One region of the Metabacillus sp. KH_069 genome, then DNA from elsewhere that is predicted to be linked to it. Evidence: riboswitches for the same ligand, from Rfam matches in the RefSeq annotation. Region 1 holds a riboswitch; each other region holds the start of a gene.
What was found. A riboswitch is a leader RNA that binds a small molecule or an ion and turns the genes downstream of it on or off. The one in region 1 is predicted to bind S-adenosylmethionine.
Positions count from the first base shown of each region.

Region 1 (7,580 bases):
TTATTCCAATCAGGCGTCTTCAGACCTCAGGTAAAGCCTTCGAAGCTGTCAAATGTATATGCAGCGGGAGCATCCATTCATCCGGGAGGCGGGATACCGATTGTGATGCAGGGTGCGAAATTGATGGTATCAGCCATCTTGTCAGATCATAAGAACAAAGAGAGTGAAGGAGTGAGTTTGAGTGGTTGATTTAAACCTTGCCTATAAACAATGTGAAGAAGTCATTCAGCATCATTCTAAAACTTTCTATAAAGCTTTTTCTCTCCTTCCTTCTAAAAAGAGGAAAGCTGTCTGGGCAGTATACGCTTTTTGCAGAATCGTAGATGATATCGTTGACGAAGGGGAGAATCCGAAAGAAGAGCTCAGACAATTTCAGACGGAGTTTGAGGACTTTCTAAAAGGCAGTTTTTCTCATGAAAACTTTATGTGGGTTGCCCTTCACGACACCTTCCGGCAGTATGAAATGGATGTTCCGGCCTTTTGGGATATGATAAAAGGACAGGGTATGGATCTTGTGAAAATCCGCTATGAGACTATGGAGGAAGTGCTGAATTATTCCTATCATGTTGCAAGTACAGTCGGTCTGATGCTTCTGCCCATTCTGGCACCTAAAAAGAAGACGGTTCTTAGAGAGGGAGCCATTGCACTTGGACTTGGGATGCAGCTGACAAATATTTTGCGTGATATCGGTGAGGATCTCGAACGTGACCGGATTTATGTCCCTAAAGACATTATGCGAAAACATCAGCTGACAGAGCGGGATCTTCAGCAGCAGAACGTTACTCCAGAATTCATCAGAGTATGGGAGCATCTTGCCGCTGAAGCGGAGAAACAGTATGACACGGCGATGCTGACGATGAATGAGTATCCTCTTCATGCCCGAGCACCTGTAAAAGCTGCCGGACACTTTTACAGAGCTATACTCAATAAAATCCGTTTGAATGACTACGATGTGTTCGGTGAGCGGAACTTTGTTTCGAATGAAGAAAAACATGCTATACTGTCGCAGATCTGATTCTGAATTGGCTCTGCGGCAGCCAGAATTTATGAGGCTGGTGAGGTTTACGCGGGCAGCAGTATAAACTTGGTCGGGTATAAAAGGTAAAGTGCAGTAAAAGCTGTTTAGCAGCACAAACTTGGTCAGGTATAAAGTGTAAAGTGCAGTAAAAGCAGTTTAGCAGCATAAACTTGGTCAGGTATAAAGGATAAAGTGTAGTAAAAGCAGTTTAGCAGCATTAACTTGGTCAAGTAGCAAAGGTAAAGTGCAGTAAAAGCAGCTGACCTGACCTGATAGCTGAACCACCGTCTTCATCGGGACGGTGCTTTTTGTCGGTTTTTAATCTCACTATTTTGATTATTCTAAAATAGTGATTGACAGATTGGAATATACAGGATAAAATTACGTTATTCAAATTTAATAGCTTGCTTATCAAGAGAGACTGAGGGAACAGGCCCTGCGAAGTCCGGCAACCTCCTTAAATGGAACGGTGCTAAATCCTGCAGAATGATTGTTCATTCTGGAAGATAAGTCGTCATACATACGATTCCTCTTTCTGAATGAAAGGGGAATTTTTTTGTGTGGAAAAATAGGAGGAGAAAGAATGAAAAAATTAGTTTTAGCTCTTATTGTACTTGTTATGGGAGTCTTATCTGCTTGCGGTGCAGAAGGAGCAGATGGAGAAAAGAAGAGTATTAAGATTGGAGCTTCAGCAGGTCCTTACACAGATATGGTTGAGCTGGCTATAAAACCGGGACTTGAGGAAAAAGGCTACGAAGTTGAGGTTGTTCAATTCAATGATTACATTCAGCCAAATCAGGCGCTCGGCAATGATGAGCTTGATGCTAATCTGTTTCAGCATAAAATCTATATGGAAACCTTCGCAAAACAAAGCAAATTGGATTTATCCGAAGTGATTACTGTGCCTACTGCACCTATGGGAATTTATTCTGACAAAATCAAATCCCTCAGTGAAGTGAAGGAGGGCGCGACTGTGGCGATTCCAAATGATCCAACCAACGCAGCGCGCGCTCTCCAGATTTTGAAAGATGGAGGATTAGTCGAGCTGAATGAAGATGTGAGTCCGATCCAAGTATCTGAAAAAGATGTGATCAAAAATCCTAAAAAACTAACATTCGTTCCTGTAGAAGCTGCCCAATTGCCAAGAGCAGTGGAGGATACAGATTTGTCTGCAGTACCGGGGAATTTTGCTTTAGCTGCGAAAATGAATCTTGCAGACGCAGTTAAGCTTGAGGATATGAATGATGTGCACCGCAATCGTGTCGTGATGAATACGAAAGATGCAGATTCAGAGATTGCTGAAGATATTAAGGAAGTTGTTCAATCTGAAGGGTTTGAAAAAGCGATTGATAAAGATTTTGCAGGTTTTGGAAAGCCTGAATGGATGGAACAGAAGCAATAGAGAGAAAGGAGCTACCCGCAGTACTACCACTTTTGACGATACAAAGCTAAAAAGTGGCATCATTCCCAGAAGTGCCGCCATTTTTAACGATTCAAAGCTTAAAAAGTGGCGTCATTCCCAGTAGTGCTGCCATTTTTATCGATACAAAGCTTAACAAGTGGCATCATTCCCAGTAGTGCTGCCGTTTTTATCGATACAAAGCTTAAAAAGTGGCGTCATTCCCAGTAGTGCTGCCATTTTTAACGATTCAAAGCTTAAAAAGTGGCGTCATTCCCAGTAGTGCCGCCATTTTTAACGATTCAAAGCTTAAAAAGTGGCCTCATTCCCAGTAGCGCTGCCATTTTTAACGATTCAAGGCTTAAAAAGTGGCGTCATTCCCAGTAGTGCTGCCATTTTTATCGATACAAAGCTTAAAAAATGGCATCATTCCGAGTAGTGCTGCCATTTTTAACGATTCAAAGCTTAAAAAGTGGCGTCATTCTCTTTAATACTGAAACTTTTGATGGGGCAATGTCCCAAAAGAAGGGGCTGTCCAATAAGTCAGTAAAAAATGACTTTTTGGACAGCCCCTCTTTCATGAAGCCGTTCAATATCTTTTTGCTAAAGCCTCTCCTACATGGATGCCGCTTAACGTAACCATTGGCGAACCTCCGCCTGGATGCGTGCTTCCGCCGACGAAGGAGAGATTTTTAATATCCTTTGCAAAGTTGCTTGGACGGAGAAAAGCATCTATTTTTCTGTTGGCGGATATGCCATATAATGCCCCGCGGTAGGCCCCAAACGTTTTTGATATCTCAAGCGGAGTGATGATGCGCTCACAGGCAAGATGGCCGCGAATTTGCACGCCTTTTTTTTCTAATAAATCGTAAATCCGTTCTTTATACTCTTCTTCGTTAATAACGAGCGTGCCTTCTTTAGTCAGCGCAGGAGCATTGACAAGGATAAACAGGTTGTCTCCATGCGGGGAAACAGTCCGGTCACTATAGGAAGAATTACTAATATAGATGGTAGGAGTTTCGCTGTATTGATGATCTGAAAACAATTCACGGAACTCTGTTTCATAGTCTTCTGAAAAAAAGACATTATGGTGGAGCAATTGCGGATTGCGAATCGTTAATCCTGCCAGTATGACGAATGCTGAGATGGACGGCTGGTAACGGTCGCGTTTAGCTGTGGTGAATTTTGGCCGATCCTGTTCGCGGACGAGGTTTGGATAAGCTTCAAGCAAGTCGGCATTCATAACAAATTCATCTGCCTCAAATTGCTGTCCGTCTGAAAGCAGTACAGACCTCGCGCGCTTTTTTTCAACAGTTATTTTGACAGCTTCACTGCCAAAATGAAACTGAACCCCCAGCTTTTCTGCTATTTCCAGGTAAGCTTCAGCAATTTTCACATTGCCTCCTTTAACATAATAAACGCCCTGTACAAGCTCCAAATAGGCAATCATAGCGAATGTGGCAGGTGAAATATAGGGTGAGGAGCCAATGTAAGTCGCATAACGGTCAAATGCTTTTATAATGTCAGGATTCTTAAAATAGCGGCTGAAAAAATGGTGCATGGATTCAAGCGGTCTTACCTTGAGAAGAGCAGTTCCAAGAGAAGGAGACAAATAGTCTGTAAAGGATTCGAACAGCTTAGGAAAAAAATAGGTTTCTGACAATTTGTAGAGTCTTGTAATCTCTTCTAAAAACGAATCATAGCGTTCTGAAGCAAATGGATCTGCCGTTTCAAGCTGGTTTTTCATGGCTCCCGCCCGGCTTGTAAAATCAAATACGGCACCGTTTTCGAACAGATTCCTTGTATGAACATCAAGTTTTTTCATTTCAATATAGTCCTGCATCTTTTCGCCGGCAATTGAAAAAACACGCTCAAACACTTGCGGCATTGTAATCGTATTTGGGCCGAAATCAAAATGATAGTCGCCCAGATCTACCGGCATCAATTTTCCGCCGGCGTGACTGTTTTTCTCAAATACATCCACCGTGAACCCTCGGCTTGCAAGTGTGATTGCAGCAGATAATCCGCCTAATCCGGCTCCTATAACAACCGCTTTTTTCATTCGTAACGTCCTTTCTTACACTGAAAGCTATAAAATATTAACGAAGTTCTTTGTATCTTGATCCATGACCTGCTGTTTTAAAACATCCAGTTCTTTTGTAAAGAAGCATTCGAAATGTTCATTTTTTTCCTTGCGTGTGTTTCCTTCAAGCTGATCATAAAAGAGAGGAGGTAAGATCCGGACGAAAATATCCTGTTTTTTTTGATTGCCGAAAGAGTAGTAAAACAGCATAGGCAAGATGGGGACCTTTTTATTTTTCTCAAGCAGGGAAATCGCGCCAGGCAAAAATCCAAGCGGCCTTTTCTCAAGGTGCAATTCATCGCCCTGCGGAAACAGACAGACAGACTTGTTTTCACCGAGCTTGGTTTTTGCATACTGAAGAGAAAGCACAATGTCTTTAGGTTTATCGCGGTTTACTGAGAAAGCACCCAATTTTTTAAAGAATGGGAACAGGATGAGTCCCTTTTCATGCATCATAATATAAATGTCGTGTTTAAGCTTAGCTTGATTGCAATGGAAAAGCAGCAATCCGTCCCACCATGTGCTGTGGTTCATGCAAATGACGGCCTGTTCCGGAATATTTGCGCAGCTGTCCGTATAGATGCCATTAAAATGCCGTTTAAACAGCATACGATTATAGATGAAAAAGAGTTTTTCAAAATATGGTTTTTTAGCGGCTTCGATCATGTGTAAACCTCTTCAGTGAAAGATAATAGCCTGCCAAAGCAATGGCTGTAAGCAAAGATGTCATAATGACGGCAAGCCAAAGCTGATTAATCAGCGCAAGCAGGATAAACATAGCCTGAATCAATCCGAAAACAAGGATCATTCTGCTGTGCCAAAGATTATAGGTTGAAATTTCTTTATGTACGATAAAGTAGATGGCAAAGTGAAGAATGAATGCCACGATAAACCAGCCTGCAAAATTTGAAAATGGAATATTGTAATAGAAGCTTTCGGCATGCCAGACCCAATATTCTTTCACTTCATAAGCGACTGGATCAATGATTAAATCCATTAGGACTGCAAGAAATGAGCCGGTCAGCACGTATAGGATGACATTTTGATTGTAAGCAATGACTTTTGCCAGCGCATGCGAAGAAGCAATAACCATCAGCCATGCAAATCCGATCGCAATTGGTACGCCAATCAGCTTCGGACCAAAATCCTGAGTATAATAGTAATCTCCAAAAAGAATTCCGTATTCTACCCCAAGATGTTCAGCAAAAATGGAAAAAAACACGATTAGTGACGATATGGCGAGTCCTTTCGTCCGGCCGTAGGAGCGGATAAAATAAATGCCGCCGATGATCCCCGCTGCAATCAAAAAGACGACATTGGCCCATTCAAGGGCAGGAGGAAGAATATCAAAGCTAAGCAAAATAACCCCGCATGCATACCAAAATAGAAAAAAATAATAGATGGATTGATCGAGTTTCATTTTTCGCACCTCTCTCTACCTTGATTATAGGAGACAGGGGTGTGATTCACAAGAATACATGCGCTGTCTATTAATTTAAACAATAAGAAACAGGCAATAAAGTCACAACCGGACTTTATTGCCTGCTTCCATTTAGACTGTTCTCTCAAAACGAACCATCTGATTTACCTATTAGGCTGTAGTTTTCTTATAAAGAGAATATTGTAAGTTTTGCGCTTCGATGTCTAGCTCCATCGCCCAACTCCTCGGCCAGAACGGATCAGCCAATAAAGGCAAAAAGCGCCTTTACTGGCGGATCCTTATCTGTCTGTCGGAGCTTAACGGGCGCTTGCGCTTTTCTTATATGAACTGCTTTCTTGTGCAGCTGCGAATGATTCAGGATAGCCGTAGCTTCCGTGCTCACTCATATCCAGTCCGATCATTTCTTCTTCTTCCGTTACACGGATTGTGCCCATCACTTGCTTCATTACTTTCAAGATAATGTAGGAGATGACAAACGCGTAAGCAGCGCATGATAGGATGCCAATTGCTTGAACCCCAAGCTGAGTTAAGCCTCCGCCGTAGAATAATCCGGCTAAACCGCCGTTTCGTTCTGCAAGCTCTGGAGTTGCGAAGAATCCGGTTGATAATGTTCCCCAGACTCCAGCAGCACCATGAACAGACAGGGCAAAAATCGGATCATCAATTTTGGCTTTATCAAATAGTTTCATGCTGAAGTAGACAATGATTCCTCCGACTAATCCAATAACAACTGCTGCCCACGGAGCAACAAACGCACAAGACGCTGTAATGGCTACAAGACCTGCAAGTGCACCATTCAAGGTTGTTGGGATATCTGCTTTTCCTGTCATCATGCGAACCACAATCATTGCAGAAACTGCACCTGCAGCAGCCGCAAGCTGAGTGTTTAAAGCTACATACCCAAAGAACCCGTCTGACACGCCGAATGTGCTTCCTGCATTAAAACCAAACCATCCAACCCAGAGAATGAGCACGCCTAATGCTGTAAACACTTGGTTGTGACCGGATAATTGATTCATGGTTCCGTCTTTCCCGTATTTTCCGAGCCTTGGTTTTAAGACAATCGTTGCTGCAAGAGCTGCCATAGCGCCAGTTAAATGAACAACAGTCGAGCCTGCAAAGTCCTGCTTGCCCAAATCCTTCAGCCAGCCGGCTCCCCAGATCCAGTGTGCGACAACAGGATAAACAAGAGCTGAAAATAAAACGGCAAAGATGACGTAGGCAGACAATTTAGCACGTTCTGCAAAGCCACCAAAGGCAATGGTCAATGCAATGGCTGCAAATGCCAGCTGGAAAAAGAAATCAACGGATGTCGTTAATCCGCCGTCAGCGGGTGATGCGTCACCATAAAAGAAATTTGAGAGGCCGATAAATTTATTTCCATCTCCATAAATAAATCCATAGCCCACAGCCCAGAAGACAAGAGAAGCAATTCCGATTGTAAAGATTGTCTTGCCGGCGATGTGTCCTGCATTTTTCATTCGGGTAGAACCGGCTTCAAGTAGTATAAAGCCTCCTTGCATAAGCAATACCAGTATACCTGCAATAATGACCCACAAATTGTCCATTAACACTACAGCATCCATAAAAACACGCTCCTTCTTTTTAGTTGGCGAATAAGCAATAAATAAGACCAAAG
Region 1 is NZ_CM174460.1:952,069-959,648, forward strand. It holds gene AC3ISE_RS04805 (phytoene desaturase family protein) at 1-189, shown strand, start outside; gene AC3ISE_RS04810 (phytoene/squalene synthase family protein) at 182-1,015, shown strand; SAM riboswitch class I at 1,424-1,531, shown strand; gene AC3ISE_RS04815 (MetQ/NlpA family ABC transporter substrate-binding protein) at 1,602-2,420, shown strand; gene AC3ISE_RS04820 (phytoene desaturase family protein) at 3,007-4,479, opposite strand; gene AC3ISE_RS04825 (lysophospholipid acyltransferase family protein) at 4,507-5,166, opposite strand; gene AC3ISE_RS04830 (carotenoid biosynthesis protein) at 5,150-5,920, opposite strand; gene AC3ISE_RS04835 (ammonium transporter) at 6,238-7,527, opposite strand.

Region 2 (7,580 bases), 740 kb from region 1:
GTTGGCATTGAAGAAGCTAGCACCGGGGAAGCAAACGTGTTAGGGGTGAAAATGCCGGATTTAAAATCTCTGAAAACGATCGGATTCATGGCACAGTCAGATGCTCTTTACGGAGAGCTTACCGGAAAAGAAAATATCGCTTTTTTTGCCGCTCTCAGCGGTCTAAAAGGAAAGAAGAAAAAAGAGAGAATTCAGTATGTGATGGATCTTGTTAACCTTTCTGAACATGCATCTAAACGGACAGGAGATTATTCAGGGGGAATGAAGCGCCGTCTGTCGCTTGCAATTGCCATGCTTCATGAACCGCAGATCCTTGTGCTTGATGAGCCGACGGTGGGGATTGATCCAATCCTGCGACAGTCGATTTGGGGGGAGCTTCAAAACATCAGGCGTACAGGAACGACGATTGTTGTGACAACGCATGTAATGGATGAAGCTGAAAAATGTGACAGGATTGGCTTCATTCGGGAAGGAATCCTTATCGCTTCAGGAACGCCTGAACAATTGAAATCAAACTCTGAGTCAAACACCATTGAAGAGGCATTTTTAGCTTATGGAGGTGCAAAAGAATGAGAGTGCTTGCGATTGTGATTCGGATCATTCAGCAATTTGTCCGGGATAAGCGAACGCTGGCGCTGATGCTTATTGCCCCTCTGTTTATCCTAACATTAATGAACTTTATTTTTGACAGTGAGGCGTACTCACCTAAAATTGGCGTGTACGGAGCCCCGGAGAAATTGGTGACAGTTCTCAAGGATAATGATAGTAAAGTCATAGAATACGATGAAAATGCACCGGGAAAATGGGTGAAAGCAGACAGTCTGGATGCTTTTGTTTCTTTTGATAAAGGGGAAACAGAGATTACATTAGAAGGCTCTGATCCGAGTGTGAGCCGGGCGGTGCTTGGTCTTATGCAAAAAAGCGTAAAACCGGATCAGCAAGCAGAGCCTGATGTGAACTACCTGCACGGATCAAGTGATATGACATCCTTTGATAACATCGGGCCAATTCTTATCGGCGTATTTATCTTTTTCTTTGTTTTCCTGATTGCAGGTGTTTCTTTTCTGCGTGAAAGAACAAGCGGAACATTGGACCGGATTATGGCGACGCCGCTTAAACGATGGGAACTGGTTCTTGGATATGTGATTGGATTTGGTATTTTTACTACATTTCAGGCCATTTTGATATCGGCATTTTCCATAAGTGTGCTGGACATGATGATGGAAGGACCTTATTTCTATGTTCTTCTTATTACGTTTCTTCTTGCTATGACCTCTTTAACACTAGGCACCTTGCTGTCTACATTTGCAAATAACGAGCTGCAGATGTTTCAATTCATACCGCTTGTCATTGTGCCGCAAATTTTCTTTTCAGGTCTTTTTAAATTGGAAACGATGGCGGATTGGCTGCAGTCCATCAGTTATGCCATGCCGCTTAAATACGGTGCGGATGCTCTGCAGGGGATTATGATTAAAGGATATGGATGGAGCGATATTGCACAGGATGTCTATATTCTGCTTGGATTTTCCCTCGCTTTCCTGATTCTTAATATCTTCGCGTTGAAAAAGGTGAGGAGGCTGTAATGCCGGTGTTATCTTTTTCATTTATAATAGGGAATATAGATGAATGAGGAGTTTTAAAAAATGAGCAATCAATTTTCCATTGAAGAACTGCTTAAGCTGACCGATGAAGATGTCAAGATGAGTGAAAAACAAAAAAAGGTAGTGGAAGCTGCCATTGAAATTTTTGCAGATAAAGGGTTTGCAGCAGCATCAACCAGCGAAATTGCAAAAAAAGCGGGAGTGGCAGAGGGCACGATCTTCCGTCATTATCAAACGAAAAAAGACCTGCTGTTCTCGATTGTCATGCCGACCATAACGAAATTCATTGCCCCGTTTTTAGTGAGGAATTTTCTTCAGGATGTGACAAAACAGAATCATCAGGATCTTGAACAAATGCTGAGATTCATTCTTGAAAACCGCTATGAGTTTATCAAGAAAAATCATCCAGTGATCAAGATTCTGCTTCAGGAAGTTTTTTTTCATGAAGAGTTCAGGGGGGAGCTCCGCAAGGTCGTTCAAGAACATGCAGTTGAGAAGCTGAAGCAGCTGATCACGCACTTCCAGGCAAAAGGCGAGATGGTTGAAATGCCTCCTGAAACGGTTCTTCGAATGATTATCACCACTATTATGGGGTTCCTAATTGGAAGGTTCATCATCCTGCCGGATCTGGACTGGGATGATGAAGCGGAAAAAGAATATACGATTCAGTTTCTTTTGCATGGATTGATGAAGAGGTAAGGCTGCTCGTAGAATGAGCGGCTTTTTCTCATAAAAAACAGAGTCCGATTTACGGACTCTGTCAATAAGATTTACCGGGATTCTTTAAATCTCGGATAGCCTATAATTATAGCAACAATACCCATGATGGCTATTAAGAATGGGTAAAAAGAGAATGGCAGGATATCAGTTGGTGAAATCTTAGCAAATTGAGCGGCAGTCAGCATTTGAGCACCGTAAGGAATTAACCCCTGTATACTGCAAGAGAAAATATCTAAAAGGCTCGCAGATTTACGTTTATCAATCTCATACTTAACCGCCATATCTTTTGCGAGAGAACCTGCTGCAATAATAGAGATCGTATTATTCGCAGTTGCAAGGTTTGTCGTGCTGACAAGACCGGCAATGGCAAATTCTGCTCCTTTTTTAGAAGCTATTCTTCGCGTCATCGCTTCTAAAATAAAGTGAATGCCGCCGTTTCGTTTAATTAATTCAACCATTCCGCCGATTAAGAGTGAAAGAATGACTAATTCGGCCATCCCCATAATACCATCTGTTATTTTCTGAAGAAATGCCGTTAACGTGTAGCTGCCATCAGAAAGGCCGATGATTCCGCTAAGCAGGATACCTCCAGTTAAAACAACGATTACATTCATTCCGAAAAGCGCTGTTACAAGAACGGCTATATATGGCACCATTTTAATGAAACTGAATTCTCCGGGAGAAACTGGTGATTGATTGCCGAGAGAAATGACAATTAAAACGACACTAGTTATAATGGCAGCCGGCAAAACAATGAAGAAGTTTACCTTGAACTTGTCTCTCATTTCCGTTTGCTGTGTCCGAACGGCTGCAATCGTTGTATCCGATATAAAAGACAGATTATCCCCGAACATTGCACCGCCAATTACGGCAGCCATAGCAAGAGCTACTGAAATATCAGCTTCTGCACTGATGGCAACGCCAATTGGAGCAAGCGCAGCAATTGTTCCCATTGAAGTACCCATTGCAAGTGAAATGAAAGCCCCAATGATAAATAACCCAACAATCAAAAAGCTTTGCGGCAAAAAGGTAAGAGCAAGATTGACAGTTGATTCAACTGCTCCCATTCCTTTGGCCACTTCTGAGAAAGCCCCAGCCAAGATAAATATAAACACCATGATCATTAAATCAGGATGACCTGCCCCTTTAGCAAAGCTCTCCACTTTTGAAGTGAATGTTTCTTTTCGATTCATCATAAGTGCAGCGCCCGCTGCAATGATGATTGCTACTAGAATGGGCATTTTATAGAAGTCTCCGGTGATGATGCCGGAACCTACAAACAGACCGATAAATATGAGTAAGGGCAGCAGCGCCCATCCATTTCCTTTCGTTTCCATGTGAACCACCTTTCTTTTCGTAAGGATCTTTCAGTGTGCATAAAAAAAGATCTCTTCTAAAATAAGAAGAGATCTTATATCCGGAATGGAAATAAGCTCTTCTCATTTTTCAAGCACAGGGCTTGCTGGAATTGGCACAGCACTCGGAAATCCGAGTCCGCTGCCGAGGCGTCACAGGGCCAGTCCCTCTGCCTCTCTTAATAAGAAGATATATGTGAGCTTTTAAAAAAGTCCTTTCCTACATTAAGGGGTTATTGTGTAAAAGTCAAATGGTAGATTTAACAAATATTTTTTCGAAATTGTTTGAATTTACCGTCATCAGTGGAATAAAATAAACTATATAGTCGGTTTTTAAGGAAGGCGGTGTAAAAGTGGCTCCAATCGTTTCAAATGAATACAAGGAAAAAAAGAAGCGCCATATCCTGGAAAGTGCCCTTAAGGCATTTGGCGAAAAAGGATTTCAGCTTGCAACAATAGACGATATTGTTGCTGAATCCGGGTTAAGCAAAGGGGCGATCTACAACTATTTTAAAAGCAAGGAAGAAATTTATCTTCAGCTGATGCAGATGCGGACAGAGGAGAATATCACCAAGCTGAAAAATACCTTTCAAGAGAGCGGAACTGCAAAAGAAAAACTTCACCAGTTTTTCAAAAACTACGCGGAAATTGAGCTGTCTCAAAAGTGGCAGAGAATGATCGGGGTTCACCTTGAATTCTGGATTCACTCAGGCAGGGACGAAGAGCTGAAGCGAGTCATGACAGACCGTTATGACAATGTCTATCAGGCCCTGCTCATTGAGATCATCGAAGAAGGCATCAGGCAGAATGAATTCAACAAAGACACTGATCCTTCGCTCGTATCTTCTATGGTGTGGGGAACTATAGATGGCATTTGCCTTCACTATTCAGTAATAGGCGGGAGTTACCCTTATGAAAAACAAATTCGCGCTTTAGAAGAAATGATCTTCTTGTACTTGGAAAAAGGGAGAGCTTAAGTTTTTAAAAGGATCATCCCAGACACTAAGAGGTTAGAAAGCTTACAGTCTACTGAGAAAAGGGGTACGTTATGATCACCATTAAAAGATTGTCTCAATGTACGCTTGAAGAAGCATTAACCGCATGGAATAAAGGCTTTGAGGGATATTATTTTGATATGACGCTGTCTCTTGAGAATTTTTTTAATCGAATGGTGCTTGAAAACCTTTCGCCGGCATTATCTGTAGTTGCTTTTCACGGCTCGAAGCCGGTTGGGCTTGTTTTGAATGGAATCAGAACCATTGATGGCAAAAAAATTGCATGGAACGGCGGAACCGGTGTTGCTCCTGAGTACCGAAGCAAAGGAGTAGGGGTCAAGCTGATGGAAGAGGTATTATCCCTTTACAAAAAAGAAAATGTAGACACAGCTACTCTTGAAGCCGTTTCTCATAATGATCGTGCGATTAAGCTTTATGAAAAAATGGGCTATAAGGTAGTAGACAGGATTGCACACCTCGGACATTCAGCTCCGCTTAAGCTCGAAAAATCAAAAGGCGGATTCCGTGTTCAGGTAAAAAAGCCGCGGGACGTACAGAATATCCCTTTCTATAACAAGCTGGCGCCATGGCAGGTGCAGTGGCAAAACATCAGAGATGGTGAGTCTATTCTTGCTGTAGACGAAAAAGGGGAAACCATCGGATTCGCCCTGTCAAAACGGAAATATGAGGACGACGGAACGCTATCTGGCATCCTTTTATTTCAATGTGAGGCACACCCTGAACATCAGGAGAAAGAAGCCCTTTTGCGCTCGCTGCTGCATGAAGCATTCGCATTCTCTAACACGGAAGAGATTCAAAGAACAGCTGTCAATCTATCTAAATCCAATCAGCTGGTCCATGAAATCTTAGAAAAAGAGGGATTCATCGAAAAAGCAGAGCAGGTGTTTATGATCAAAGAGATGTCTGCATAGAATCCATTCATTTACAAACCCTATGAAAAAGAAAGAAGGGATTGTAAAAATGAAAAGATGGCTGAACATCTTGCTGATTTTCTGTTTGGCAGGAAGCAGTATGACCGCGTTTTTAGTTCAAGCTCATGCAGAAACAAAAGTGCTTTCCTACGAAGAGTTCGGAAGAGTTGCGATGCGCAAGACCATGGAAAAATACCCAGGTGCCCAAATCACAGACTATCTGCATGTAGGAAAAAAAAGAAAAAGAGCAACTTCAATTGAAACGTTCAAGCTTACGCTGAAGGAAAAGAATAAAACGTTTCAACTATTTGTTTTCGTTGAATATAATGAGAAAACCAAAAAAGTGGTCAAGGTTACATTTGAAAAGGCAGGTTAAAATTAGGCGGTCCCTCTAGGGGATTGCCTTTTTTATTTGGAATTAGTCCATTTTCAGATTTTATATTGACAATGTTTTACAGTGTGATATATAGTTAATTACATAAGTAACTAACCAATTAACAAATGAACCGAAAGAGGGGTCATATGAATCCATTTTTAGATACCGACAGACCGATTTTTCAGCAAATAGCGGAGCAGATAGAAGATGACATCATCAACGGCATGGTTCAGGAAGGAGAGAGAGTTCCATCGACAAATGAGTTCGCGGCACATTATCAAATTAATCCGGCAACAGCAGCGAAGGGGATCAATCAGTTAGTGGAGAAAGGCATTCTTTTTAAGAAGAGAGGGATTGGGATGTTCGTAGCTGAAGGGGCAAAGGGGATATTAACCCTCAAGCGGAAAGAGCAATTTTACGAAGCCTTTATTTTGCCCTTGAAGATGGAAGCGGCAAAATTGAATATCAGTGTGAACGATCTAAAAGAAATGCTTGAAAAAGGGAGCGGTCATAATGAGGGTTAATATGAATGAATTAACAAAGGTTTATGGCAAGAAAAGCGCGCTTAACGGCATTACACTGGAACTTGAAGAAAATAAGATTTACGGCCTGCTGGGCCGGAATGGAGCCGGTAAAACGACATTGATGCAGATTCTTGCCGGTCAGATCCTGCCGACGGGTGGTTCGGTGTTAATAAATGATCAAAAACCTTATGAAAATCAAGAGATAACGGAGTCGATCTGTTTGATCAATGAAAGCGAAAATTTTAAAAAAGGATTAAAGATAAAAGATGTCCTGAAAATCGCACGCTGCTTTTACCCGAATTGGAGCCGGGAAACAGCTGAAAAACTGCTCGAGGATTTTTATCTTCATGGAAATATGAAAGTCAAAACATTATCAAAGGGAATGGAATCTGCACTGGGAATAACGGTTGGTCTTGCAAGCCGGGCGCCAATTACGATATTTGATGAGCCATATATTGGTCTGGATGCTGCAGCCAGAAGCAGATTTTACGATTTGCTATTGGAAGAGTACGAAGAATATCCGCGTACGTTTATATTATCTACTCATCTAATAGATGAAGTCAGCCGGCTGCTGGAAGAAGTGCTCATTGTATCTGAAGGCAGGCTGCTGATGCAGAAAAATGCAGATGAACTCAGAGAGGAATCGTTTTTGGTCAATGGATCTTCATCAGCAGTTGCGGAATTTGTAAAAAACAAAAACGTCATTTACCGCAAATCATTTGGAAGTATGGAACAGGCCGTCCTGTATGGTGAAAACCGCGTGGAGGCTAAAAAGGCAGGATTGCAGGTTGAACATGTGCCGGTTCAGGATTTAATGGTTTATTTAACAGCAAAACCGAAAGGGGGGGTTTCTGCATGATAAGACAATGCCGCGGCATCTTATTGTTTGAAGTATTGGATATTCGAAATTCTCTTACGATCTTCTGGGCCATTCTGATCAGCTGCATGGCTTTATCCTTTGGCATTCAGCTTACAACCGGAGGAAACCTGACAGTCTCAAGCGGGGCAGCGGTCTATATTTTCAGCGCAATCGCCGGGTTTATGACTGTAAAAGAAACATATCCCTTCAGCATCAAA
Region 2 is NZ_CM174460.1:212,523-220,102, forward strand. It holds gene AC3ISE_RS01195 (ABC transporter ATP-binding protein) at 1-573, shown strand, start outside; gene AC3ISE_RS01200 (ABC transporter permease) at 570-1,583, shown strand; gene AC3ISE_RS01205 (TetR/AcrR family transcriptional regulator) at 1,644-2,300, shown strand; gene AC3ISE_RS01210 (Na+/H+ antiporter NhaC family protein) at 2,372-3,658, opposite strand; SAM riboswitch class I at 3,758-3,865, opposite strand; gene AC3ISE_RS01215 (TetR/AcrR family transcriptional regulator) at 4,030-4,653, shown strand; gene AC3ISE_RS01220 (GNAT family N-acetyltransferase) at 4,725-5,603, shown strand; gene AC3ISE_RS01225 (DUF3889 domain-containing protein) at 5,653-5,979, shown strand; gene AC3ISE_RS01230 (GntR family transcriptional regulator) at 6,126-6,503, shown strand; gene AC3ISE_RS01235 (ABC transporter ATP-binding protein) at 6,493-7,362, shown strand; gene AC3ISE_RS01240 (hypothetical protein) at 7,359-7,580, shown strand, end outside.
Region 2: it holds a riboswitch for S-adenosylmethionine, as region 1 does, so the genes downstream of both, AC3ISE_RS01210 (Na+/H+ antiporter NhaC family protein) here and AC3ISE_RS04815 (MetQ/NlpA family ABC transporter substrate-binding protein) in region 1, are expected to answer to the same signal.

Region 3 (7,580 bases), 1.5 Mb from region 1:
TTTACCTCCATTAGTCATTTGTATATGCAAATGAAAACTTAAAAAAATTTTTATTTTTCTTTCTCTAATTTATTGCTTGCTTCATGAAGCATTTTGCTTAAATTTAAGCTGAAATCGCGTCCGAGTACATCAGAATAGTCTTCAAAGAGATCCTTTAAAGAATCACGGAACTGGGTGTACACTTTTTCTCCTTCTTCTGTCAGCGAGATAAATGATTGCTTGCCGTTCACTTTTCGGTTCACAAGCTGCTGCTTCTCAAGCTTATCAATAAATCTAGTACTGGTTGACGGTGCAATTGACAGCTTTTTGCATAGTTCTTTTTGTGTAATTTCCGGATGGAACTTCACAGTCATGATCAAATACAAATAAGAAGGAGCAAGATCTCCAACGTTAAAAACTTGTTCAGCAAGTTTCGTCATATTGCGGGCAAAGCGGTTTGCAGTAAAATAGAGGCAATGAATTAATACTTGTTCTTCTTCATTCACTTTCATCAGTCCTTTTTTCATTTGCATATACAAATTAACATGAAAAAAAGCTGAAGTCAACTGTATTTGACTTCAGCTTACTCAATTGAAAACGTTCGCATAGCTTCAGCAGCTTGTTCTTCAGTTACGTAAGGTGTATGGAAGTAAACTCTTACCCATGTTTTTTCTTCTGTCTGAACGAAATAGTGATAGGTTTGAATAGCAGTCATTGTTTTAACATGCTCGAGTATTCTTACAGCAGGATACTTTAAGTCATTTATTTCTTTTTTTTCAAAGATTCCAGGTCCGCTTTCAAGGCTTTGCTTTTCTTCAGGTGTAGTTGGAGCTGTGCCTCCTACAGTCCTTTCACCTTGTTTAAAAATCAGTGTATTTACGCTTCCCTCTGCTTCGATTCCATCAGGAAGCTGTATGCTGTATTTCGCTCCCCCATTTCGTGCATCCTCCCCTTTTTCACCACTTACAAAAAAGAGAGAAAAGATGCCAACTCCGATTAAAAGAAACAATGTGACTGACAGCTGGAATACCCTGTGCATCACGGCAAGGGAAACTCCTGGCCGATTCTTGGAAAGGGCCTTGCTGATTCTCTCGCGCTGTTCGGGAGATAACGTTTTTTTCGGAAACTGAAGATTTTCAGGATTCAAGTTCAGCCCCTCCTTTCTTAATAGCATCCTGTCCATTCTGATTTAGTTTCTTCATTGCCCTGTAATACGTGCGGCTGACTTTTTCCCTTGTCCAGCCGAGAACTTCTGACGTTTCTTCCACAGAAAGCTCAGAGATCACTCTCAGCATGACTACATCTCGGTATTCTGTTTTCAGTGCATCGATTGCTTTGCAGGCTTCCCTTATGTTTTCATGTTCTATCAGAATGTCATCAGGACTTTTCGGCAGCTCGGGTTTTGGCAGCCAAGAAAGAAACCGTTTCTTGCGGCGCTGATCGATGACAAGTTTTCTGGCAATGCCAATCAGCCATGTTTTCGGATGAGAATCCCCGCGAAAATTGCTTTTTAAAGCCCTGAAGAACACTTCTTGGACATCATCTTCCACATCATGAGTTCCTTTGTAGTAAACAAGGAAGTGATACAGATCATCTCCGAACAGCTTAAACATCCGCTCGATTTCCCTGTGATGTTCGTTCATTTATCCACCCCGTTTGGACTCTTTACCTAATTAGACGTCTATTTATTTTCATTCTCTCACTTAAATTAAAAAAATTCAGTCTTTTCAGACTGAATTTTTCAACGAAATTCACTAAACTTGTCCAACCCAATCAGACTGGGCTGCTTTTTGGAAGAGAGACCTTATTTCTTTGTACTCTTTTTCAGTAAGATTTCCCTTGCTCGCGAGTTTGGCATTCTGGGTCCATCTGTCTGGCTTCGCTGTCCCGACGATGGCCGTATGGACACCGGGAACGGTCAAAGTAAAACGAAGAGCTTTTTCAACAGCTTCTGTCAGATTCCCCTCCAGAAAGCTATATTCCAGCTTATGAAACCTTTCCCAATATTCCTGATAGTAGCCATTCTCAGGCTTCTCTTGATAGTTCCAGGCGACATTGGCAATCGGCCGTTTTGCAATAATGCCCATTTCCCTTTTCAAAGCCTCTGGAATGGTGAGATCAATTGCTTCCTGATCAGCTATGCTTACAGACGTTTCAAATGTATCAAACGCCCCGGTTTTTATGGCGTAAAGGGCATCTGTATGATCTCCGCTGTAGCCAATGTACCGGGTTTTTCCTTTTTCCTTTGCCCGCCTTAAAACGTCAATAACATCCCCTTTGCGCAGGACTTCCTCAGAACAGCTATGGAGATGAATGGTATCCACATAGTCCGTTTTCAGCCTTTTCAAGCTGCGGTCAATCGATTGTTCAAGCATGGCAGGATCCCAGTCATCACCGTTTAAACCCGATGTATGTCCGCATTTTGTAAATAAATAATAATCGTCTCTTCTATGAGACATGGTGCTGCCGATTAATTCTTCGCTGATGTTATAGCATTCTGCCGTGTCTATGACATTCAAACCTGCATCAAGAGCGGTGCCAAGCAGACGGTCGACTGTTTCAGGCGTTGCTTCTGAAAAGCCTATTTCTGCTGCTCCAAAACCTAGAACACTTACATTCATATCTGTTTTACCGAAAGCGCGCCGTTCCATATCATCATTCCTTTCTGCATGTCTGCGCTTTAATTTTATAATAATTCTGATAATTATACGAAAGATTCACCTTGAATCTAGAAATCTCTTACGCCCGCTTTTCGATGAAAGCATCTATAATAAAGGAAAGAATATAAGATACGGAGGAGAAATGGATGTCCAAAAAGACCGTGCTTATCACCGGGGCTTCAAGCGGGTTTGGCATGCTTGCTGCACAGAGACTTGCAAAGGCCGGATATGATGTGATTGCAACAATGAGGAACATGGGAAAGAAGGATTTGCTGATGAAATCGATTGAGGATGATGGCTTGAGCGACCGTGTGACTCTGCTTAAGCTTGATGTCACGTCCGCTGACTCCATTCAGGCGCTTACCCAATTTTTGAATGAAAGAGGCAAAATAGACATTCTTATTAATAACGCTGGATATGCATATGGAGGCTTCGGCGAGGAAATAACTGTGGATGAGTACCGAGAGCAATTTGAGACGAATTTTTTTGGCGTGATTGCCGTTACACAAGCTGTTCTTCCTTTTATGCGGTCACAGCGAAGCGGCAAGATCATTAATATGAGCAGCATCAGCGGATTGATTGGTTTTCCTGGATTGTCTCCGTATGTTTCGTCAAAACATGCACTTGAAGGCTTCAGTGAAAGTCTTCGCCTAGAAGTAAAGCCGTTCGGAATTGATGTCATTTTGGTTGAGCCCGGGTCTTTTTCTACAAATATTTGGACAACAGGCAAGAAAGTGTCGCCTGTTTCAATGGATGCAAGTTCTCCTTATTATCAATATATGATTGGAATAGAAAATGAACTTGAACTGGGAAGAGAAAAGCTTGGAAATCCAGCCGAAGTTGTTGAACTCATAGTAAAACTTTGTGAAAAAAAGACGGTTGTTAAATTGAGATACATAGTTGGGAAAGGGGTTCGTCTGTCTCTTTTCTTAAAAAGAGTTCTGCCGTGGAGCGTTTGGGAAGCGATTATTATTGGGAAACTGCTGCCCAATAAGAAATAGGGGCTGGGACAAATGGTTTTCAGCCAAAGAAAAATCCAAACTATTATGTGAAATTCCAATTTGAATTTCGTTTTAGTTCGGATTTTTTTCTTTGGCTCTTTTCATAAATATTGTTGCTACAGTACTAAATGTTAGAAACCTTAAGTGGATTGCAGCGGAAGGAACTTGACTCCTGCGGGAAATAGAGCAAAATGGGAGACCCCACAGGCAACGCCGAGGAGGCTCCCATGCTCCCCGCGGAAAGCAAGTTCCTGGAGCGGAAAGGAACGGACATTATTTATCATGAAAAACAACAATTTATGGGAAAATAGCCCTTTCTTTTAAAGGTTTTCGCACTATTCAATGTTCGGCTTTCATTCAGGAGAGGATCGTTACGTCCCAGTCTCTTTACTGTTCCACTCCTTTATTGCATATAATTCTTAATTTCATTCTCCAATTTTGCTTAGAGGCACAAATGTAGGAATCGTGCTTCCGTCATATTCTTTTTCAATAAATTTTGCAGTATCTTCTTCTTGATATAGTTCAACAATTCTCTTCAATTCTTTGCGATCTTTATCTTCTGTACGTGCTGCAATAATGTTGATATATGGAGTAGCCGTTTCATCTTCATGGAAAATGGAGTCCTTCACTGGGCTAAAGCCTGCATCCACAGCAATACCGTTATTAATGATTGATCCCGCTACGTCAGGAAGCACACGCGGTGTCTGGCCTGCAACAACAGGGACAATTTCTAGGTTTTTTGGATTTGAGACGATTTTGTCCAATGAACCATTTCCATCAAAGTCCTCAGGCAATTCAATTAAGCCTGCATCCTGAAGCAGAAGGAACGCTCTGCCCATATTTGTTGCTTCGTTTGGCACGGCAATTTTTCCGCCTTCTGGAATGTCTTTAACTGATTTATATTTTTCAGAGTAAAGCCCAAGCGGCGCGATGACAGTTGTACCAATCGGTGAAAGATCAAGATCGTGTTCTTTTTTGAATGCGTTAAAATAAGAGATAGTCTGGAATGCATTTGCATCAAGCTCACCTTCTGATAGTGCCAGATTTGGCTGTACGTAATCTGAGAATGTGACGATCTCAATATTGATGCCCTCTTTTTCAGCTTTCTTTGCAACAAAATCCCAAATGCGGTTATCTGATCCGCTAACGCCAATTTTGACATTTACTTCTTCTTTTCCGTTTGCTGTTTTGTTTCCGCAGCCCGCAGCAAGAGCTCCCAATACTAGAATTAGTGCTAAGATTATAAATTTTTTCATCCTGTTTCTCTCCCTATCGTCTTCTGATTTTTTTAGATAATAAGTTACCTGATGACTGAAGTCCCTGAACGAGCACAACAAGGATTGTAACAGTAATGATCATGACCGCCGTATCAAAGCGCTGATAGCCGTATGTAATGGCGAGATCCCCGAGTCCTCCTCCGCCGACAGCACCTGCCATCGCTGATGCTCCGACAAGACCGACTGTAGCGATTGTAAGGCTTAAAACAAGCGAGCTTAATGCTTCCGGAACGATAAATTTAAAGATGATTTGCGCTGGTGTTGCTCCCATAGCTTCTGCTGCCTCGATGACCCCTGGATCCACTTCTAATAATGAGTTTTCAATCAATCTCGCAATATATGGACCTGCATAAAAGACAAGCGGTACTACAGCTGCTGCTGTCCCAATTGAAGTTCCTACAATTAATCTGGTAAGAGGAACAATTGCGACCATTAAAATGATAAAGGGTACAGAACGGAAGATATTGACGACGCCGTTCAAGATATTAAAAATAATGGCATTCTCCCATAGGTGACCTTTTCTTGTGATGACCAGCAGCACACCAAGCGGCAGTCCGATCAAGGTTGAGAAAAGCAATGAAAAACCTGTCATCGCAAGTGTTTCTATCAGTGCATCAATAATTTGCTGTGAATCAACTAGCATGTGCTTCCACCTCTTTCACTGTGACATTTTCCTGATTCATCACTAATAAAGCCCGTTTAATTTCACTTTCCGTTCCCTGAAGTTCAACAATCAAATGACCGAACGGGATGCCCTGAAGCTCTGTGATGTTTCCAAATAAAACATTGATATCAAGATCAAACCGTTTTGCAATCTGAGATAGCAGCGGCTGTCCTGAAGATTTGCCGACAAAGTTAATTTTGAAAATCTGTCCCGGAGCATTCTCCTCCTGCACTAATTTCAGCACAGATTCCGGGATGGAATCGTTCAGAACCGAGCTGACAAAATTCGAAGCTGTTTTTGTTTGCGGATTTGAGAAAACATCGAAGACTGAACCTGATTCGATAATTTTTCCGCCCTCGATCACGGCCACCCTGTCGCAAACCTCCCTGATGACGGACATCTCATGGGTGATCATTAAAATCGTTATGTTGTATTCCTGATTAATCTTCTTCAAAAGCTTCAGAATGGAGCCTGTTGTTTGAGGATCAAGTGCGGACGTTGCTTCATCGCACAATAGAATAGAAGGCTGTGTTGCAAGTGCTCTGGCTATTCCGACACGCTGCTTTTGACCGCCTGATAATTGGTCAGGATATTGGTTCGCTTTATCCTCTAAACCTACAAATGACAATAATTCTGTTACTCTTTCTTTGATTACTTTTTGAGAGGTTTTTGCAAGAAGAAGCGGCATCGCAACATTGGCGAATACCGTTTTGGAATTCAGCAGATTGAAATGCTGAAAGACCATGCCGATTTTGCGCTTAACCTGCCTTACTTCCTTTTGGGAAAGAGCTGTTAAATCAAGATTATCGACAATGATTTTCCCAGAGCTTGGACGCTCAAGCAAATTCACTGTGCGGATCAGTGTGCTTTTACCGGCTCCGCTGAATCCGATCACTCCGCAAATTTCCCCTTGTTTAACATGAAGGTCAATGCCGTCAAGTGCTCTCACTTCATTACCTCCGCTGTTATAAACCTTTGTGACGCCTTCAAATTGAATCATATGTATGCCTCCCGCAATTTTTAAAATAAAAAAACCCTCTTCTATCCGACAAGAAGAGGGCATGACTTCATAAAGAATCACTAGGTCTCTTCTTATCTCCCAGGCTTCTCGCCTGCTGGAATTGGCACAGTACTTTTTAGAAAAGTCCGCTGCCGAAGCATCATCAGGCCAGTCCCTCCGCTTCTCTGGATAAGAAATCTATTAATTTTTTGAAAACAAAAAACCTCTTCCTGAAAGCCAAGAAGAGGGTAAGATCATAGGTAAAAGACCGTTCACTCTTCTTATCTCTCAAGCGAAATCACGCTTGTTGGAGTTGGCACAGTTCTCATGGGAGTCTGCTGCCGAGGTTTCAAAGGGCCAAATCCCTCCACCTCTCGTGATAAGAAGTTTCATATTTTCGATGTGAGTCCTACTTTACGCTGGTATTTTCAGAAAGTCAACACTTTTTCAGAAAAATTATCACTGCTTAGAAAGCCTGCGGTATCGATATTGCTGCCACTGAAAACGAATAAAGCAGCCCACACAAAAGCCCAAAATGGCAACAAATGCAGCAAGCGCGACCATAACGGTAAAGATATATGCCAGAGTCATCCAGTTCATCATATATCCAAGAAAACCAAGGCTAAGACAGATCACTGCAATAAGCTGATTAAACTGCTGCTGGTCAAAATCCTCTGGTATATATTCTGAAGGCTTTTTTCTCAAAAAGAGCTTTGCCGTCTTCATAATAGGATTAAATTTAAAAAGAAGTCCCATTAATCCTGCTATTAGAGGTATAAGAAGAAACCAGCCAAATCCTGTAATCCAAGCGGCTGCAACAGATAAAACAATAAACCATTGATTCGTTAATACAAGAGGTTTAGGAATGGCGTTCATTTAAATCCCACCTGTCTGATTGGAATATAAGTATTTTACTCCAGTTTTTGTCTTTTGTGAAGACAAATGCTTCAGGAATCTATTGACAGTTAAAAGCTGATCATGATACGATCATTAAAACCA
Region 3 is NZ_CM174460.1:3,852,342-3,859,921, forward strand. It holds gene AC3ISE_RS19440 (MarR family winged helix-turn-helix transcriptional regulator) at 51-512, opposite strand; gene AC3ISE_RS19445 (hypothetical protein) at 563-1,126, opposite strand; gene AC3ISE_RS19450 (RNA polymerase sigma factor) at 1,116-1,622, opposite strand; gene AC3ISE_RS19455 (aldo/keto reductase) at 1,734-2,630, opposite strand; gene AC3ISE_RS19460 (oxidoreductase) at 2,786-3,640, shown strand; gene AC3ISE_RS19465 (MetQ/NlpA family ABC transporter substrate-binding protein) at 4,066-4,896, opposite strand; gene AC3ISE_RS19470 (methionine ABC transporter permease) at 4,910-5,560, opposite strand; gene AC3ISE_RS19475 (methionine ABC transporter ATP-binding protein) at 5,550-6,581, opposite strand; SAM riboswitch class I at 6,671-6,777, opposite strand; SAM riboswitch class I at 6,860-6,967, opposite strand; gene AC3ISE_RS19480 (DUF4395 domain-containing protein) at 7,041-7,457, opposite strand.
Region 3: it holds a riboswitch for S-adenosylmethionine, as region 1 does, so the genes downstream of both, AC3ISE_RS19475 (methionine ABC transporter ATP-binding protein) here and AC3ISE_RS04815 (MetQ/NlpA family ABC transporter substrate-binding protein) in region 1, are expected to answer to the same signal.

Region 4 (7,580 bases), 1.0 Mb from region 1:
AACCCAATTACTAGTGGAATTCCAAAGTTGAAGAGCTGTTTGGCCTGTATGCCTTTCAGCAAGTCTCCCTGTGTAAAGCCGAGTTTTCGCAAGATGGTGTAATTCGGTTTTTCTTCTTCACTCTCGCCCATTTGTTTAAAGTAAAGGATGCAACCTGATGTGACCAGGAAGGACAGCCCAAGGAAGCCGACGATGAACATGGCCATTCCCATATTGCGCTTCTGGCTGTTCAGCACTTCAAGCTGGGAATCGTTTGGGGCGTTTTCACCCAGTTTTAAGGACGTGAAAAGGGTATTCGCTTCTTTTACTTCTTCCTGATCCGGTATTTCAACAGCAATATAAGTAGATGCCGGCTGCTGAACATCAGGATTCATATCTTCTTTCAGCTGTTTAAAGACCGTATCATCGACAATTGCTGTCGGCATTCCCCCGGATGTGAAATACCAGGATACTGGAGAATCTTTTTCCATACCCAAGTAAGTTTGCGGGATTTTTGTTGTTTTTCCAAGAAGAGTAACGGTTCCGCTCTCATCAAGCGGCATGAATTTTTGCAGCAGGTCGCTGTACCCTGTGAAAATCGTTTCGTCCTTAGATAGTTCTTTTCCTGCCGCTTTTTCACTGATGACAGGAAGAGTCATCTTGCTCGGGTCATAATTCAGTCCTTCTAGTTTGGCGCTGAATATGTCGCTGATATCCACTTCAGCCATGACAATATCAGTGGAGTCCGCCTCGTACGCTATCCCAGCAGAATCCAAAGCTTTTTCAAATTGTGCAGCATCTTTGCTTTCAGTAAAGGAAAAGTCAGCAGGCACTTGATTCTGAGCGGTTTTTTCAGCTGAGTAATAAGAGATGTAGCTCAAGGACAGCAACCCGATTGCAAGTGCTGAGACCGTCGTAATGATTGTCAGCAGCAGGGCATTTGATTTCATCCGGAACATGATGGAGGAAAGAGACAGAACCTCTCCAACCTTCAAATAGCCGTCTTTTTTCTTTCTGATGAGGTGGAAAATAAAGCTCACGGACCCTTTGTAAAAAAGATAGGTACCAAGGATAACAGAACCGAGAATAAATAGCATGGCGCCATATAGGGCCATCATGGATTTAAAGTCTCCGCCAAAAAGCTTAGAGGAAACATAATACCCGGCCGCAATCATAATGATTCCAAGGATGCCAATGGCCATTTCGAAAAAGGACATCTTTTTTACTTTCTCTTCTGCTGATGAGAGCACTCTGAACAGCGAGAGAATGCTCTGTCTTTTAATAAACAGATAGTTCATCAGCATGATAAGAAGGTATATGACGATGAAGACAATCAGTGTCTGCACGAAAGCCTGGGCGGAAAAGTGGAGTTTAGCTACATCATCCACCCCGGTAATTTTGAATAAAATCATCATCACTAATTTTGAAGCCGCAAAACCTGCGAAAATACCAAGAACAAGAGATCCAAAGTACAGCAGGAAGTTTTCTGCCGTTAAAAGGCGGAAAATCTTATGCTTTGTCATTCCGATCAGCTGAAACAGTCCAATCTCTTTGCTGCGGCGTTTAATGAAAATGTTATTGGCGTAGAGCAAAAAAATTGTGACAATAGCAATCAGCAGGACAGATGCAGCCCGGATGGCGGCCCCTCCTTTGATGGAACCTTTTACCGCGTCCATAGAAGGGTCATACTGCAGCGTGACAAATGCGAAATAAAGCGCCACGCTGAAAATGAGAGCAAAAATATAGAGATAGTAATTCTTTATATTCTTTTTCAGGTTTTTGATAATCAGCTGATTAACGTTCATCCTGAACACCGCCCAGAACGCCTTGCGTTTTCATGATGTCTTTGAAGAATGCCTGCCTTGTCTGGCCGCCTTTGTTTAACTGAGTATAGATCTGACCGTCTTTTATAAAGATGACTCTGCTGCAGTAGCTTGCAGCAGCAGGGTCATGCGTAACCATGACAATGGTTGCTTTTCGTTTTTCATTAAGCTCGGTCAATTTATTCAGCAAGTCAGCAGCCGATTTAGAATCGAGTGCGCCTGTTGGTTCATCGGCAAAAATAATGCTTGGTTCGTGAATAAAGGCCCGTGCTGCAGAAGTACGCTGCTTCTGGCCGCCGGAAATTTCGTTCGGATACTTGTCTTTTAGCTCGCTGATGCCGAGTTCATTTGCCAATGCCTGAAATTTTTGGTCCGCTTCTTTCTTGGGAACATTAGAAATGGAGAGCGGCAGCAGAATATTTTCTTTCACTGTCAGTGTGTCCAGAAGGTTATAATCCTGAAAAATAAAGCCGAGATGATGCTTTCTGAATTCAGCAAGCTCCTTTTCCTTCATGCCCGTCATTTCTTTCTTTTCAATTTGAATGGTCCCGCCGCTTACTTTATCAATCGAAGACAGGACGTTCAGCAGCGTTGTTTTGCCTGAACCGGATGCACCCATGATGCTGACAAATTCGCCTTCTTGTATCGAAAGGTCAATCCCTTTAAGGACTTCCTGTTTATTAAACTTATTTCCGTAGCTTTTATGGAGCTTTGATGCTTCTAATATCGCCATACTCGCTTCCTCCTCTTCATTCATTACCTTTATTATAAAAAGGAGAAAGGTCCTTTTCCTTTTATTGTGCGAACAAAATAGAAAAGCATGTGACATTCTTGTCACACGCTAATGACGGCCGCAAAATCATTCCTTTTAGGAAAAGTTAACGCAAATGCTGTTTCTGCATTGACGATTGACTGTGCGTGAATATCGATCAGAAGGGGAGTGGCTGCTTTTTTAGCGAGATACAGCCCCATCCCTGTAGCAGCGTGATCTTGATGGTTGACGGTCGATGTGAAGCCTTTATCGAATATGCGCGGCAGGTCCTTTTGATCAATGCCCCGGCCGAAATCTTTCACCTCAAGCCTTGTTTGATCATCCTGACTCCAGCTTTTTATAGAAATGTCAGAGGCTTCGCTGTATTTCACTGCATTCGTTAAGATCTGTCTAATAATAAATGCCAGCCATTTCGCATCACTAAGGACTTCCTTTTGATCAAGCTGAATGTCAAATCCAATCCCTTTTTGAATACACCATGACTGCAGCGTCTTAATCTCATTAAAAACCACCGTTTCCAAGTCGACTGTTTCAATATACAAATCGTTTTCTATAAACGGAATCCGTTTTTGATGCAGCTGCTGATCAAGCAGAAGGTGAATCCGCAGCCATTCATACGTCAATTGCGTTTTCATTGCATCGTCTTCCATGCGTTCGATCATTAAATGCATGGCAGTTAGCGGGGTCTTCACTTCATGAATCCACGATAACAGTTCATCTTTTTCTTGTTCAAGCGAAATTCTGCTGTGCATAGCATCTTTTTTCAGCATCTCTGCCTGTTCGATGAGCGTTTTTTCGACCAACTGTTCAAATGGACTTTCCGGTACTGGAATGCTTGATAAATCAAGGTTGTTTTCCCGATCCTCCAGGCTTTTATAAAAAGCGGTTTCTTTATTGTACCGAACCGTTAAGAAAACAAAGAATGAGATCATGGAAAGGAAGACAATATACAAAACAGGCTCAAATGGAATGGCTGAATCGATGAAAGAGACAAAGAGAATCAGGACATGAATAAAAATGAAAAAGAAAATCCAGCTGCGGCGCTCTTTTAAGAAACAGCGGATCATAGCATTTCCTCTTCTGACGCAAGATAGCCCTGTCCTACTTTTGTCTCAATAAAACGGCCTAATTCAATCTCCTCGAGCCGCTTTCGCAGGCGGTTGACATTTACTGTTAACGTATTGTCGCTTATGAAGCGTTTATCATCCCACAGGCTGTTCATGAGTTTGTCTCTGCTGACAATTTTGTTTTTTTGTTCAATTAACAGTTTGAGGATGAACATTTCATTCTTTGTCAGTTCAACGGAGCCTGCTTCATTCGTAACCGTATTTCGTTCATAATCAACCGCAGCATTGCACCATGTTTTCAGACTTACTTGTTCAGTATTGTAGTTATAAACACGACGGAGAATGGCCTGAATTTTCGCGATCAGCACATCAAAGTGGAAAGGCTTTTGGACAAAATCATCGGCCCCAAGCTGCATGGACATGACCATATCAGTCGGATGATCCCGCGAGGACAGAAAGATGATCGGCACATTTGAATGGGCACGGATCATTCGGCACCAATGAAAACCGTCAAACTTCGGCAGCTGAATATCAATGATGACCAAATCAGGTTTAACTTCTGAAAATTCCTGCATCACTTTATTAAAATCAGTGATTCCATAAACATCATATGACCATTGATTTAATCTTTCTTTCATTTCATTAAACAGGGTTAAATCATCTTCAATTAAAAGGAGTTTGAACAAAAATGTCACCACACTATAAGGTTTCTTTTACAATTATTGTATAGTAAAACAGATTTGTGTGCTATAGATCACATTGCACGGAATATTCATACTAATCTTGACATTGTTTCAATAGATTGCTATTGTAATAAAAAAATAATTTCTTATCCAGAGAGGTGGAGGGACTGGCCCTTTGAAACCTCAGCAGCAGGTCTATGATGACACTGTGCTAATTCCAGCGGGTGAATGAACCTGATAGATAAGCATACCTTTATTTGTCAGCAGCGCACTCTTTTTAAAGAGTGCGTTTTTCATTTTTTTGGATTTGAAAAAAAGGAGAGTAGAAATGGAAGGTCAGCAGCAATTTCAGAGGAAAATGCAATCTCGTCATTTAGTCATGTTATCGCTTGGAGGTGTCATTGGAACAGGTTTATTTTTAAGTACAGGTTATACGATTCAGCAGGCTGGACCGTTTGGCACCATCCTGTCGTATTTAGTTGGGGCGCTGGTCGTTTATCTCGTTATGCTTTGTTTAGGGGAATTATCAGTACATATGCCGGAGACTGGTGCATTTCACAGCTATGCCGCTAAATATATTGGTCCAGGAACAGGGTACACAGTAGCCTGGCTGTATTGGCTTACTTGGACGGTTGCGTTAGGTTCAGAATTCACGGCAGCTGGGCTGCTGATGCAAAGGTGGTTTCCGTCCATTAACGTCTGGATTTGGAGCGCGGTATTTGCCTTGATGATCTTTTTATTAAATGCTGTGACGGTTAAGTTTTTTGCGGAGTCTGAGTTTTGGTTTGCATCGATTAAAGTCGTTGCCATAGTGATTTTTATTCTTTTAGGAGGAGCCGCAATTGTTGGCTTTATTCCGCTGACGGACTCGAGTTCTGCTCCATTCTTTACGAATCTTACAAGTGAAGGGTTATTTCCGAATGGTGCATTTGCCGTGATCATGACGATGCTTGCTGTGAACTTTGCTTATTCGGGAACAGAATTAATAGGGGTCGCAGCCGGAGAAACGGCAGAGCCTGAAAAAACAATACCCATCGCGATTCGAACAACATTATGGAGATTGATCCTCTTTTTTGTAGGAACGATTGTTGTATTATCGGCGCTGCTGCCTGCATCGGATTCAGGGGTTTTAAAGAGCCCCTTTGTTGCTGTTCTTGAACGAATTGGTCTTCCATTTGCAGCAGATATCATGAATTTCGTTATCTTAACGGCAATTTTGTCTGCAGCAAACTCAGGTCTATATGCTGCTTCCAGAATGCTCTGGTCTCTTTCAAATAAGAAAACCATATCACCTATTTTTGCTAGAGTGACAAAACAAGGTGTACCTATATATGCTGTGATATTCAGCATGCTGGGCGGTACTTTGGCTTTATTCTCAAGCATCATTGCGCCAGATACAGTGTATATCATCCTTGTCTCCATTTCAGGTTTAGCTGTGGTTGTCGTCTGGATGAGTATTAGTGCGTCACAGTTTTTCTTTCGCAGACAATATATCAAAGAAGGTCATTCAGTAAAGGATCTGGTTTACCGGACGCCTTTCTATCCCCTGGTGCCGATCGCATCTTTTGTGCTGTGTCTCGCATCATTAGTTGGAATCGCATTTGACCCTGCACAGCGAATTGCACTTTATTGCGGCATTCCATTTATTTTGATTTGTTATGGAAGCTATTATTTAACTCAGTATGTAAAGGAAAGAGGAGAAGGATATGCAGCAGAAAATCAATCCAATTGACGCTATTTTACATGACCATTCCATTATGATTCTTGATGGAGCACTTGCTACAGAGCTTGAGCAGCATGGCTGTGATTTGGACGATCCCCTTTGGTCAGCCCGAATATTGCTTGAAAACCCGGAATTGATTTATCAGGTTCATTCAGACTATTTCCGTGCGGGAGCGGATTGTGCAATAACGGCAAGCTACCAGGCAACAATTGATGGGTTCTTGAAGCGGGGAATCGAAGAAATAGAAGCCTTGCAATTAATGAAGAAAACGGTGCTGCTTGCCAAAAAAGCAAGAGATGATTTTTGGAAGGAAGAAATGGGAGCTGTTAGACCAAAACCATTGGTTGCGGCATCAATTGGTCCTTATGGCGCCTATCTTGCAGATGGTTCGGAGTATACAGGCAACTATGGTGTTACGGATGCAACATTAGAAGAATTTCATCGTCCAAGAATATCAGCTTTGATTGAAGCAGGTGCTGATTTACTGGCATTTGAAACAATTCCTTCCCTTCAGGAAGCAAACGTATTAAGTTCTTTATTGAAGGAATTTCCCAATACATATGCATGGCTGTCCTTTTCCTTGAAAAATGAGAAAGCGATTAGTGATGGCACCCTCCTCGAGGTGTGTGCAAATACCTTCGGGTGCAACGGACAAATTGCTGCAATTGGCATCAACTGTGCACCACTGGAATTGGTGAATGAAGCCATAAAAGTGATCAGCAGCCAGACAAAAAAACCGGTTATTGTATACCCTAATTCTGGAGAAGCGTATAATCCGGAAACTAAAACATGGCATGGGCAAAAATCTTGCCTTGAACTGGATCAACAGTCAGAAGAATGGTACAAATCAGGGGCCCGCTTAATTGGGGGATGCTGCCGGACAGCACCTCGCCATATTGAGAAGATTTCAAAAAAATGGCGGGCTGGTCAATCTGAAGTTTAATAAATAGAACAGAGAAGAGGCTGGGACAAATGGTTTTCAGCCAAAGAAAAATCCGAACTATTATGTGAAATTCCAACTTGAATTTCGTTTTAGTTCGGATTTTTTTCTTTGGCTCTTTTCATAAATATTGTTGCTGAAGTACTAAATGTTAGAAACCTTAAGTGGATTGCAGCGGAAGGAACTTGACTCCTGCGGGATATAGAGCAAAATGGGAGACCCCACAGGCAACGCCGAGGAGGCTCCCATGCTCCCCGCGGAAAGCAAGTTCCTGGAGCGGAAAGGAACGGACATTATTTATCTTGAAAAACAACAATTTATGGCGAAAATAGCTCTTTCTTTTAATGGTTTTCGCACTATTCAATGTTCGGCTTTCATTCAGGAGATGATCGTTACGTCCCAGTCTCTTTTTCTCACTGCTCTCATGCTGATGCAGAAGCATTAACTTTTGCCCACGCAGTCCTTTCACTCTTCCCGTGCAGGAAGTAATAAAGAAGAGAACTGGCTAGAACTACAAAGCCCAAAATCACATACAGCGTGCTGTAGCCTGTCACCGGAATGACAAAACCAAGCAGATATGGTCCAAATCCTAA
Region 4 is NZ_CM174460.1:4,371,895-4,379,474, reverse strand. It holds gene AC3ISE_RS21935 (FtsX-like permease family protein) at 1-1,784, opposite strand, end outside; gene AC3ISE_RS21930 (ABC transporter ATP-binding protein) at 1,774-2,535, opposite strand; gene AC3ISE_RS21925 (sensor histidine kinase) at 2,637-3,641, opposite strand; gene AC3ISE_RS21920 (response regulator transcription factor) at 3,638-4,327, opposite strand; SAM riboswitch class I at 4,468-4,572, shown strand; gene mmuP (S-methylmethionine permease) at 4,653-6,056, shown strand; gene mmuM (homocysteine S-methyltransferase) at 6,031-6,990, shown strand; gene AC3ISE_RS21905 (MFS transporter) at 7,410-7,580, opposite strand, start outside.
Region 4: it holds a riboswitch for S-adenosylmethionine, as region 1 does, so the genes downstream of both, mmuP (S-methylmethionine permease) here and AC3ISE_RS04815 (MetQ/NlpA family ABC transporter substrate-binding protein) in region 1, are expected to answer to the same signal.